One region of the Pseudomonas sp. LBUM1662 genome, then DNA from elsewhere that is predicted to be linked to it. Evidence: riboswitches for the same ligand, from Rfam matches in the RefSeq annotation. Region 1 holds a riboswitch; the other holds the start of a gene.
The links. A riboswitch is a leader RNA that binds a small molecule or an ion and turns the genes downstream of it on or off. The one in region 1 is predicted to bind cobalamin.

Region 1 (5,984 bases):
TAAACTGCGCCCAAGCCTGCGAGGAGTTTCCATGACCGCTATTACCATCACCGACGCCGCCCACGATTATCTGGCTGATCTGCTCTCCAAGCAGAACACCCCGGGTATCGGCATCCGCGTCTTTATCACCCAGCCTGGCACCCAGTACGCCGAAACCTGCATTGCTTATTGCAAGCCGGGCGAAGAAAAACCTGAAGACACCGCGTTGGGGCTGAAAAGCTTCACCGCTTACATCGATTCGTTCAGCGAAGCGTTCCTGGACGACGCGGTCGTCGATTACGCCACCGACCGCATGGGCGGCCAGTTGACCATCAAGGCGCCGAACGCCAAAGTACCAATGGTCAACGCTGACAGCCCGGTCAACGAGCGCATCAACTACTACCTGCAAACCGAGATCAACCCGGGGCTCGCGAGCCACGGCGGTCAGGTCAGCCTGATCGATGTGGTCGAAGACGGCATCGCCGTGCTGAAGTTCGGTGGCGGCTGCCAGGGCTGCGGCCAGGCAGACGTGACCCTTCGCGAAGGCATCGAGCGCACCTTGCTCGAGCGCATTCCCGAGCTCAAGGGTGTACGCGATGTGACTGACCACACGCAGAAAGAAAACGCCTACTACTAAGGTGTTCGCTGCGAAATGAAAAAACGGCACCCGTGAGTGCCGTTTTTTTATGGGTGAAGTTCAAGGCCGCCTTCGCGAGCAAGCCCGCTCCCACAAGGGATTGTGACCAAACACAAAACCGGGGTCCGCCACAGATCCAATGTGGGAGCGGGCTTGCTCGCGAAGAGGCCGTTAAGGTCGATACAAATGCGCATGCCCCGCGCGATACAGCGACGACTCGCTGAAGTGATCGCTCCCCAACACCCGACCCACCAGAATCAACGCCGTACGCCGAAAGCCCTTCGCCTCAACCTTCCCGGCAATGTCCGCAATCGTCCCCACCACCCAATCCTGATCCGGCCACGTCGCCCGGTGAATTACCGCGATCGGGCAGTCCGCGCCGTAATGCGGCAGCAGTTCGGCGATGATCTTTTCCAGATGCTGCACGCCCAAATGAATCGCCATGGTCGCCCCATGCTGCGCCAGGCTGCCCAGCTCTTCACCGGCAGGCATCACGGTTTTGTCGGCATAACGGGTCAGAATCACGCTCTGTGAAACGTCGGGCAGCGTCAGTTCGGCGCCGAGAAGCGCCGCGCATGCCGCCGTCGCCGTAACACCTGGAATGATTTCAAACGCAATCCCGAGTTCGCGCAGGTAGCGAATCTGCTCGCCAATCGCCCCGTAAAGACTCGGATCACCCGAATGCACGCGCGCCACGTCCTGGCCTTTGGCATGGGCGGTCTTGATCAGTTCGATGATCTGCTCCAAGTGCAATTCGGCGCTATTGACCACCTGTTCGGCGCAATGGCCTTCCAGCACGGCGGCGGGGACCAAAGAGCCGGCATAGATAATCACCGGGCAGCTGCGAATCAGCCGTTGGCCTTTGACGGTGATCAGTTCCGGGTCGCCGGGACCTGCGCCAATGAAGTAGACGGTCATCGTCCGTTCCTTTGAATAAAGAGTCTGTTGAAAAAGGGCGTGGGCAAGGCTTCAGATGAAGATTGCTCATGATCGAAGGCGGGGATTATCGGGGATCTTACGCAACGCAGGCCAATGCGAGGGTGGCCTGGGCATATTTTTGTCGCGAAATCAGCAGTTTCGCCGGTGCCTTGGCCAAGTGTTCGGCCAGGGCCAGAGCGGCGCTTTCCGCCACGCCATAGCAACCGGTGCGTTCGAACGCGATGTCCGAATGATGGCTGAGTTGCGGTTTGTAGCCTTTCAATTGCTCGCTGCTGAAATACATCAGCGGCAACGCGAGTTGTTCGGCGAGCTCGACCAGGCCAGGTTCATCACGCTTCAGGTCGATACTGGCCAAGGCCTTGATCTGATGAAGTCCGATTTTATGCGCCTGCAATGCCTGATCGAGTAACGCCCGCAGCGTGCTGGCGGGGCAGCCGCGCTGGCAGCCCAGGCCGACGACTAAAGTCGGCACAGTGCTGTTATCAATCATGCGTGGTATTGGCCATCGCTTTTGCGGCGGAACAACCAGGCGCTGATCAGGCCCAGGGCCAGCCAGAACGCGACGTTGGTCAGCTGCGAAGCGATTTTGAACTGCGCTTCCAGGGCTTCCGGAGCCAGCATCGAGTGCACTTCCGGCTGCGGCGCGCCGATCACATGCGGAACGGCGAGAATCGCCACGCCGAGGATTTTCATCAGCCAGTGACGGCTGAATACGATCAGCGCGATGCCGACAGCGGTGGAAGCAGCCGTACCGATCCACCAGAGTTGCCGTTGGGCCAGATCAGCCGCGGCAGTGCCTGGCAGTTCAGGCGGCAGGCCGAGGGTCGGCGCCAACACGAAGGTCGCGTAACCGGCCAGACCCCAGAGCAGGCCCTGAGAGGTTTTGGTCGGAGCACGCAAGGTGTAGAGACCAGCCAGCATCAGGGCGAAACCGACGGCCACCACCAAATTGCCGCCCGTGGTCGACAGCACGCGCTGCCAGCCGTCTTCCGGCTCCCAGGCTTCGGCGTCGTGAGTGTGAGCGGCGACACCGGCGGCGTGTTCGTGAACTTCAACAGCGGCCGGCTCGGATTTTTCGTAGGTCTCGGCCTGCAGAATCAGCGGCGACACCCAGAAACTTTGCAGCAGGGTCAGCAACAGGGCGGCCAGCAGCCCGGTGAAACCTGCGGTTTGCGCAATACGCTTGATCATGTCGACAGGTCTCAATGGCACGGGAAGGCGGAGCTGTGACGGGTATCGTGCGCGGCGTTGTGCACCGCTTCGATGTGCGAGAAACCGGCGAAGTACACAAGGCACGCACCGAGGATCGACGCACACACGGCGGCGGTCAGGCGTTGAGTCAGGGTTGTGGTGGTGCTGGCGGTGCTGTGGCCGGTGCTGCTGATAATCGACATGGCGCTTCCCTCTGGTCTGTCAGCGGGTGAATAGAGCGCATGGAAGACCCCTGCGAGTCGGGCACGCAGAGGTTCAACAGCGCCCGCCCACCGCGGGTTTGTTATTCAGTGATCGTAGTGGTCACTTTGTGTTGCGGGCCGGTCTCCGGGCTCACGAGGGGCCAAGGCTTGCGCCTGAACCTGCAAGCATCACCTTCCCATGCCGAACTGCTGGCACAGTGGATCTGACGCTTCGCTCGCTTACCGTTGCGGGGGCAGCACCGGACTGACATGGCTTTGAGTAAAGCACATGATTCACCGGTTTCCCGTTTCACCCTGTGAAGGGCACCCGTAACAAGGCGTGTAGGAGAGCATGGGCGGGGGATGGGCGTCAATTGGTATGGGTTCTCAACTCGAGACCGAGGCGAACTCTTCGCGGGCAAGCCTCGCTCCTACAAAAGCACCGCCGTCCTGTAGGAGCGAGGCTTGCCCGCGAAGGGGCCGGTGACGGCACCACAAGACATTGACCCGCCCCCACACGATGCGTAGCCTTGCGCTTTCGAGGTTCTTCGGCATTTGCCGAAGCTAAGAAGGGAACGCGGTCGATGCCGCGGCTGCCCCCGCAACTGTGAACGGTGATGTTCGTTGCCACGCCACTGCAAGCCCTGTCCAGCGGGTTCGCGGGAAGGCGCAGCGAATGCCAGGCAACCGCCCGGCACACCGTCAGCCAGGAGACCTGCCTCGACACAGATTCTCACTACAACCGGGCGGGGTGATCCGGTGGCGAACTCTTCCGCGCGCGCATCCGTCGCTGCGATTGTCGTCCCGTATGCCCGCCACCTTGCCAAAGGGCATCCGATGAAAACACTGGCCAAACTCCCCGTCACCATCGTTACCGGCTTCCTCGGCTCGGGCAAAACCACCTTGCTGCGGCACATGCTCGACAACGCCCAGGGTCGCCGCATCGCGGTGATCGTCAATGAGTTCGGCGAGCTGGGCATTGACGGCGAAATCCTCAAGCAATGCTCCATCGGCTGCACCGAAGAAGAAGCCAACGGCCGCGTCTACGAACTGGCCAACGGCTGCCTGTGCTGCACCGTTCAGGAAGAATTCTTCCCGGTGATGCGCGAACTCGTCGCCCGTCGCGGCGACCTCGACCACATCTTGATCGAAACCTCCGGCCTGGCCCTGCCAAAACCGCTGGTTCAAGCCTTCCAGTGGCCGGAAATCCGCAGCGCCTGCACCGTTGACGCGGTCATTACCGTGGTCGACAGCCCGGCCGTCGCCGCCGGCACCTTCGCCGCGTTCCCGGACCAGGTCGACGCCCAGCGCAAACTCGACCCGAATCTGGATCACGAATCGCCGCTGCACGAGCTGTTCGCCGACCAACTGGCCAGTGCTGACCTGGTGATCCTCAACAAGGCCGACCTGATCAGCCCTGAAGACCTCGCCCGTGTGCGCCTGGAAGTCGCCGAAGAGCTGCCGCCCGCCGTCAAAGTCATCGAAGCCAGCAGCGGCCGCGTGCCACTGGACGTGCTGATCGGTCTCGGTGCCGGTTCCGAAGAGCACATCGACAGCCGTCACAGCCATCACGATCACCACCATGAAGGTGAAGACGATCACGACCACGACGCCTTCGATTCCATTTCCATCGAGCTGCCGCAAGCGGACGAAAGCCTGTTGCTGGACGCGCTGACCCAACTGGTGGTCCAGCACGGCATCCTGCGGGTCAAAGGTTTCGCCGCGATCCCGAACAAACCGATGCGCCTGTTGATCCAGGGCGTCGGCACGCGTTTCGACAAGCATTTCGACCGTCAGTGGGGCGCCGATGAAGCGCGCACCACGCGCCTGGTGCTGATCGGCCAGGAACTGGACGCCACGCTGCTTGAAGCGCAACTGCGCGCCGCGCTCAGCGTTTAAGCCATGCACCTGCTCAGGACCCAGCCCGGCGGTTTCGTGTCGGATGACAACATCGCCGACCTTGGACAAACCCCCGCCGAGCTGGTGATCCTGTGCAGCGGCGACTCCAGCCTGGCGCTGCTCGCCGAAGCGGCGCAGCAGTTGCCCGAGGATTACCCCAGCGTACGTCTGGCCAACCCGATGCAGGTGCAGAATCACGCCTCGGTCGACCTGTATGTCGACGAAGTGCTGCGCCACGCCAAGGTGATCCTGATCTCGCTGCACGGCGGCATCGCCTATTGGCGTTACGGGGTCGAACGTCTGGTGGAGCTTTCCCAGCGCGGTGTGCAGCTGATTCTGGTGCCGGGCGATGATCGTCCGGACCCGGAACTCAGCGACCTGAGTACCGTGGCTGCCGACGATCGCGACCGGCTCTGGCAGTTTCTGCGTCAGGGCGGCATGGCCAATGCCCTGGATTTTTTCCGCTGTCTGGCCAATCGCTGGCTGGATCGCGATTATGTGTGGTCCGAGCCGCAAACCCTGCCGCGCACAGCGATTTATCACCCGCAAAAAAGCCCCGCTGAACTGAGCGATTGGCAAGCCGACTGGCAGGCCGGTCAACCGGTGGCGGCGGTGCTGTTTTACCGCTCGCATTTGCAGGCGGCGAACACTGCATTCATCGATGTTTTCTGCCAGCGTTTGCAGGCGGCGGGTTTGAATCCGTTGCCGATTGCGCTGGCCAGTTTGAAAGAGCCCGGCTGCCTGACGGTGGTCGAGGATTTGCTGGACGAAGTCGAGGCAGGGGTGATTCTCAACACCACCGGTTTCGCCCAGTCCAGCCCTGAAGCGCCACATTTGCGGCCGTTTCGCCGCAATATTCCGGTGATCCAAGCGATTTGTGCCCAAGACAACGAGCCCGGTTGGCTCGCCAGCGAACAAGGCCTCGGCCCGCGTGATCTGGCCATGCACATCGCGCTGCCGGAGCTGGACGGGCGGATCATCAGTCGGCCGATCAGTTTCAAGGACCTGGCATGGCGCAGCGAGCGCAGTCAGTCGGACGTGGTGTGTTATCGGGCTCAGCCGGAGCGCATGGATTTCGTCGCCGAACTGGCGCGGCGCTGGATCGATCTGGCGCGCGTGCCAAACAGCGAAAAGCG
Region 2 (5,984 bases), 1.0 Mb from region 1:
TTCTGCATCACCGCGTCACCGGCCAGCAAGCCGACCAGTTCGGCCCGGGTACCTTCGACATCGGTCAACGAATCGAGCAGGTACAACATCCCGCCGCACTCGGCCAGCAACGGTTTGCCGGCGGCATGATGGGCGCGGATCGCATTCAGCATCAAGGTGTTCTGTGACAGCGCCACATGGTGCAGTTCCGGATAACCGCCCGGTAGATAAAGGCTGTCCGCGTCTGGCAAATCCGCATCGCGGATCGGCGAGAAAAACAGCAATTCGGCGCCCATGGCCCGCAGCAAATCCAGGCTCGCGCCGTAGGTGAAAGCGAACGCTTCATCACGGGCGACGGCGATCCGCACACCGGCCAGCAGAGGCTCGGCGACGATCATTTCAGGGGCCGCGAATTCCACGGGCGGCGGCAGTGCTACGTCGCAACTGCTGGCCAGCGATTCGGCCGCTGCATCGAGGCGCAGATCGAGATCGTTCAACTCACTGGCCTGGACCAGGCCAAGGTGCCGGCTCGGCAATTCGATCCCGGTTTCCCGCGACAAGGCGCCGTACCAGCGCAAGCCTTCCGTCAGGCTGCCTTCGAGCAATTGCGCATGACGCAAGGTGCCCACGCGATTGGCCAGCACACCGGCAAACGGCAAGTCCGGCTGATACTTCGCCAGCCCCAGCGCCAAGGCACCAAAAGTCTGCGCCATCGCCGTGCCGTCGATCACACCGAGCACCGGCACACCGAAGTGCCGCGCCAGGTCGGCGCTGGACGGCGTGCCGTCGAACAGGCCCATGACGCCTTCGATGAGGATCAGGTCGGCCTCACCGGCCGCTTCCCACAACAGGCGACGACTTTCCTGCTCGCCGACCATCCACATGTCCAGTTGATACACCGGCGCACCGCTGGCGCGCTCGAGAATCATCGGGTCGAGAAAGTCCGGGCCGCATTTGAACACGCGAACCTTGCGCCCCTGATTGCGATGCAATCGGGCCAGCGCGGCGGTAACGGTGGTCTTGCCCTGACCGGAGGCCGGCGCGGCGATCAGTACTGCCGGGCAATGACGTATGTTTTTCATAAAATAGTATTCACAGCTCGACGCCTTTTTGCGCTTTGATCCCGGCCTGGAACGCGTGCTTGATCACGCCCATCTCGGTAACGGTGTCGGCCAGTTCAATCATCTCTGGCTTGGCGCCACGACCGGTGACCACAACGTGCTGCATCGGCGGACGCGCCTGCAGGTCAGTCAGCACTTGATCGAGGTCGAGGTAACCGTGCTTGAGCGCAATGTTCAACTCATCCAGCACCACCAGACCAATCGACGGATCGCGCAGCAATTCGCGGGACACCGCCCAGGCGGCTTCGGCGGCGGCGATGTCACGCTGGCGGTCCTGGGTTTCCCAGGTGAAGCCCTCGCCCATCACATGAAAACGCACCTGCTCCGGGAAGCGGCGGAAGAACAGCTCTTCGCCCGTGCTGTTACGGCCCTTGATGAACTGCACCACGCCGCACTGCATGCCGTGGCCCATGGACCGGGCGAGCATGCCGAAGGCCGAGCTGCTTTTGCCTTTGCCGTTGCCGGTCAGCACCAGCAGCAGGCCGCACTCGTTCGGCGAGTTGGCGATGCGTTCGTCGATCACGGCTTTTTTGCGCTGCATGCGCGCCAGATGGCGTTCGTCACGTTCAGGGGAATCAGTCATGGGGGAGCTCTCCGTTGAGGCTGGATAACGGCGGGCAGGCACAAGAATAGACGGCAAGAAGCCTGGCATCGCCCACCGTGATGCCGTTGGATGAATCAGGCCGGTCTCCGGGCTCATGAGCGGCATTCGCCGGACTGCGCGCCTTCCCATGTCGACAGTCGACACAGTGGCTCAAGGCGCAGTCTTCACTCATTTACCGTTGCGGGGGCAGCGCCGGGATCGTGACGTTTCGTCGCGTGAAGATAGTCACTCACCGGCTTCCCTGTTTCACTCTGTCGGCTTCGCCACAGAGCACCTGAAACAAGCGCGAAGGTTAGAGGGTTGGGGGTGGAGCGTCAATTGAAGACAAAGCCCGGGCGGGCGATATACTGCCGCCGGTCAATTTACTGACCCTCCCAACTTGCACCACACTGTCAGCAGTGATATCAAAGCGCCACAACCCAACATCACAATTACAAGGGTGAGCAACATGCAAGGCATGATCATCAGCAATCCGAGGCTGGAATTCCTGCGACCGGTGCTGGAACGCTGGTTTGACTGTATCGACCGCTACAACGCTGTGCGCGGCGATAACGACACGCCTTATTGGTACGACGAAAAAGCCAACCTTGGCTTGCTCTCCGCCGCGGCCTGGATGGCGGAAATGGTTACGTTGCAACAAACGCCGACCCGTAAACAGAACGAAGAAGGCGAACGCAACAGCCGCGCCGATCTGTTTATCGCCACCGCCGAAGAACGCGCCTACCTCCAGGCCACGCAACGCTGGCCGAAGGTCAACAGCCTGAATCTGAGCCAGGCACTGCAAGACATCACCAGCGACGCCAAACGCATCAGCTACACCAGCGACCTGAAACTCGGCTGCCTGTTCGTTGCGCCACAAAAGGCCCAGCAGAGCGCGACGCCGGAAGAACTCCAGGACATGGTCGACGACCTGCAAAAGGAGCACAGCTGCGCCGTGGCCTGGTATTTCCCGTACGCCTATCGCAAGTTGCGCAACGAAGCCGGCAACTATCACCCCGGTATCGCCGTGCTATTCAAGGAAGCCCGCGGCTGACCGGTTGAACCATCGCGCGTCTAATCTTCTCTATGATTAAGTCAATGCACTCATAGGGAAGACCAGCATGCGCAAGCCCCAGCTCGTTCTCGTCATCGCGCTCGCCGGAGGGCTCGCCGCTTGTGGTGAAACCTCCAGCTTGCAAGTCTCCGACGGCACCGGCCCGTCACCCAAGCTGCCCGAACCGAACAAGACTCTGATCCCGACGGTGAATATCGCCCCGGCGATCGGCTGGCCGCAGGGCGCAAAACCCACTGCTGCGGCAGGCACTCAGGTGGCGGCATTTGCCGAGGGGCTCGATCACCCGCGCTGGCTTTATGTGCTGCCCAACGGCGACGTGCTGGTGGCCGAAACCAACGCGCCACCGAAACCCGATGACGGCAAAGGCATTCGCGGCTGGGTCATGGGCAAAGTCATGGGCCGTGCCGGCGCCGGCGTCCCTAGCCCGAACCGCATCACACTGCTGCGAGACAAGGACCACGACGGCATTGCCGAAACCCGCACGGTGTTCCTGGAAAACCTCAACTCGCCCTTCGGCATGACCCTGGTCGGCAATGACCTGTACGTCGCCGACACCGACCGCTTGCTGCGCTTTCACTATGAAAATGGCGACACGGCGATCAAGTCACAGCCGATCAAGGTCGTCGATCTGCCGGGCGGCACGCTGAATCACCACTGGACCAAAAACGTCATCGCCAGCAAGGACGGGAGCAAGCTGTACGTCACGGTCGGCTCCAACAGCAACGTCGGCGAAAACGGCCTGGACCAGGAAGAAGGTCGCGCGGCGATCTGGGAAGTGGATCGCGCCACCGGCAATCACCGGATCTTCGCTTCGGGGATTCGCAATCCAAACGGCCTGGCCTGGGAACCTCAAACCGGTGCGCTGTGGACGGCGGTCAACGAGCGGGACGAAATCGGCAGCGATCTGGTCCCGGACTACATCACTTCGGTGAAGGACGGCGGGTTCTACGGCTGGCCCTTCAGCTATTACGGCCAGCACGTCGACATTCGCGTCGAGCCGCAAAACCCGGACCTGGTGGCCAAGGCCATTGCCCCGGACTACGCGGTGGGCCCGCATACCGCCTCGCTGGGCCTGTCGTTTGCCGAGGGCAACACGCTTCCAGCGCAGTTCAAGGAAGGCGCGTTCATTGGCCAACACGGCTCATGGAACCGCAAACCGCACAGTGGCTATAAAGTGATTTTCGTCCCGTTCGCGGGAGGCAAGCCGACCGGGCAACCGGTGGATGTGCTGACCGGTTTCCTCAACGCGGATGAGAAAGCCATGGGCCGGCCTGTAGGCGTGGTGATTGATCAGCAGGGAGATTTGCTGGTGGCCGATGATGTGGGGAACAAGGTGTGGCGGGTTTCGGCCGCTAAATAGCCGTCCTGTAGGAGCGAGGCTTGCCCGCGAAGGCGTCGGCACATCCAACATTGATGTTGCCCGATCTATAGCCTTCGCGGGCAAGCCTCGCTCCTACAGGGATCAGCGTTTACGACAAAGCGTGAGTCCATCCCCCAACGGCAACAACGACAGATCGACCCGCGAGTCATCCTTCAAGGCGCGATTGAGCGCCTGGATGGCCCGGGTGTCTGCACTCTCGGGATTCTCCTCAAGCACCCGCCCGCTCCACAGCGTGTTGTCGAACACCGCCAGCCCGCCGATGCGCAGCAAACGCAGCGCATGCTCCAGATAGCCTGGGTAGTTGGACTTGTCGGCATCAATGAAGATCAGGTCGAACTGCCCTGGCTGATCCAGTGTGGCGAGCGTTTCCAGCGCAGGCGCCAGGCGCAGGTCAATTCGCTCGGTGAGCCCCGCTTCCTGCCAGTAGCGGCGTGCGATTGCGTTGTAGTCGCCGGGGATATCACAGCAGATCAACGAACCGTCCTGCGGCAACGCAGCGGCCATGCACAAGGCGCTGTAACCGGTGAACGTGCCGACTTCCAGCAAGCGCTTCGCGCCAATGAGTTTGACCAGAAGCGCGAGGAACTGCCCCTGCTCCGGCGCCACCTGCCAGCGAGCCATCGGCAACGCCTGGGTTTCGTCGCGCAAACGCCTGAGCAGCGGCGTTTCCCTCAGGGAAACGTCGAGCAGGTATTGGTACAGGGAATCGTCAAGATTGAGCGTGCGAGCGGTCATGACAACCTCTTCGGACAGAACGCTACGGGTTACGCGCCAGGTGCTCAGGCTGCAGAACGCGCTTGGCGCTCAGATATGCCTTCTGCCAGTAAGCCTTGGACAGGCTGTCGAGCTTCACCGTGCCGCCAGTGGCCGGTGCATGGACGAAGCGACCTTCGCCGACGTAAATCCCCGCATGACTGACCTGGGAGCCGCCATTGGTGGCGAAGAAGATCAAGTCACCGGTTTGCAGCCCTTCCTTGCCGACGCTGGCCGCCTGCATGCTGATCATTTCGCGGGTGGTGCGCGGCAGGGAAATACCGGTGACATCACGGTAGACGTAACCGATCAGGCCGCTGCAATCGAAGCCCGAATCCGGCGTGTTGCCACCCCAACGATACGGCGTGCCCACAAGACCAAGCGCGCGGAACAGCACGTCTTCTGCCTCGGGGGAAAAGGGTTGCGGGTTGCCGAAAACAATGGGGGCGCGAACCACCGGCGCGGGCGGCGGTGTGCGACTGGCGCAGGCGCTGAGCAGGGCTGCGAAGAGCATGATGGTGAGGCGGGCCGACATCGTCATAAGCAGAACATCCTGATCTGGCTGCGGCTTTTCCTGCCGGAAAGGCAGAAAAGAAAACCGCCTGCGCAGGACGCAGGCGGTTTGCCATCAATAATAGATCTGGATTCTAGCGGCTATGGGCCAAACTTCAAGTAAGACTTTAAGTTCGCCTTACAAACTGTCCGCCTACTTCGTTGCGAAGAGGCGTTTTGTCGCCACTGACGTGGCGACAGGCTGAAGATTTACTTGCGTGCGGTGACCACGGTCGGGGCCATCGCGAGTGCGCGCTTGGCTTCGATGAAGGTCTTGCTCCAGTAGCTGTCGCCCAGGCTATCGACCCGGACACCACCGCTTTTGCGGCTGCTGGAGTGGATGAACTGGTTGTCACCCAGGTAGATCCCGGCGTGACTGACACGACCGCGACGACCATTGGTGGCGAAGAACAGCAGATCGCCCGGCTTCAGCGCGCTGCGAGCGACCAGCGGAGCATCCACGTTGATCATTTCGCGAGTGGAGCGCGGCAGGTTCATGCCGGCCTCTTCACGAAACAGATAACCGATGAAACCGCTGCA

Region 2: another riboswitch for cobalamin. It lies ahead of cobO (cob(I)yrinic acid a,c-diamide adenosyltransferase); the one in region 1 lies ahead of ACA049_RS13580 (CbtB domain-containing protein).

Annotation. Positions count from the first base shown of each region.
Region 1 is NZ_CP166793.1:2,996,010-3,001,993, forward strand. It holds gene nfuA (Fe-S biogenesis protein NfuA) at 32-616, shown strand; gene cobM (precorrin-4 C(11)-methyltransferase) at 788-1,534, opposite strand; gene ACA049_RS13570 (cobalamin biosynthesis protein) at 1,632-2,045, opposite strand; gene ACA049_RS13575 (CbtA family protein) at 2,042-2,746, opposite strand; gene ACA049_RS13580 (CbtB domain-containing protein) at 2,758-2,949, opposite strand; cobalamin riboswitch at 3,069-3,296, opposite strand; cobalamin riboswitch at 3,474-3,686, shown strand; gene cobW (cobalamin biosynthesis protein CobW) at 3,787-4,848, shown strand; gene cobN (cobaltochelatase subunit CobN) at 4,852-5,984, shown strand, end outside.
Region 2 is NZ_CP166793.1:1,948,259-1,954,242, reverse strand. It holds gene ACA049_RS08775 (cobyrinic acid a,c-diamide synthase CobB) at 1-1,061, opposite strand, end outside; gene cobO (cob(I)yrinic acid a,c-diamide adenosyltransferase) at 1,072-1,683, opposite strand; cobalamin riboswitch at 1,765-1,997, opposite strand; gene ACA049_RS08765 (hypothetical protein) at 2,153-2,737, shown strand; gene ACA049_RS08760 (PQQ-dependent sugar dehydrogenase) at 2,805-4,118, shown strand; gene ACA049_RS08755 (O-methyltransferase) at 4,221-4,874, opposite strand; gene ACA049_RS08750 (C40 family peptidase) at 4,897-5,433, opposite strand; gene ACA049_RS08745 (C40 family peptidase) at 5,655-5,984, opposite strand, start outside.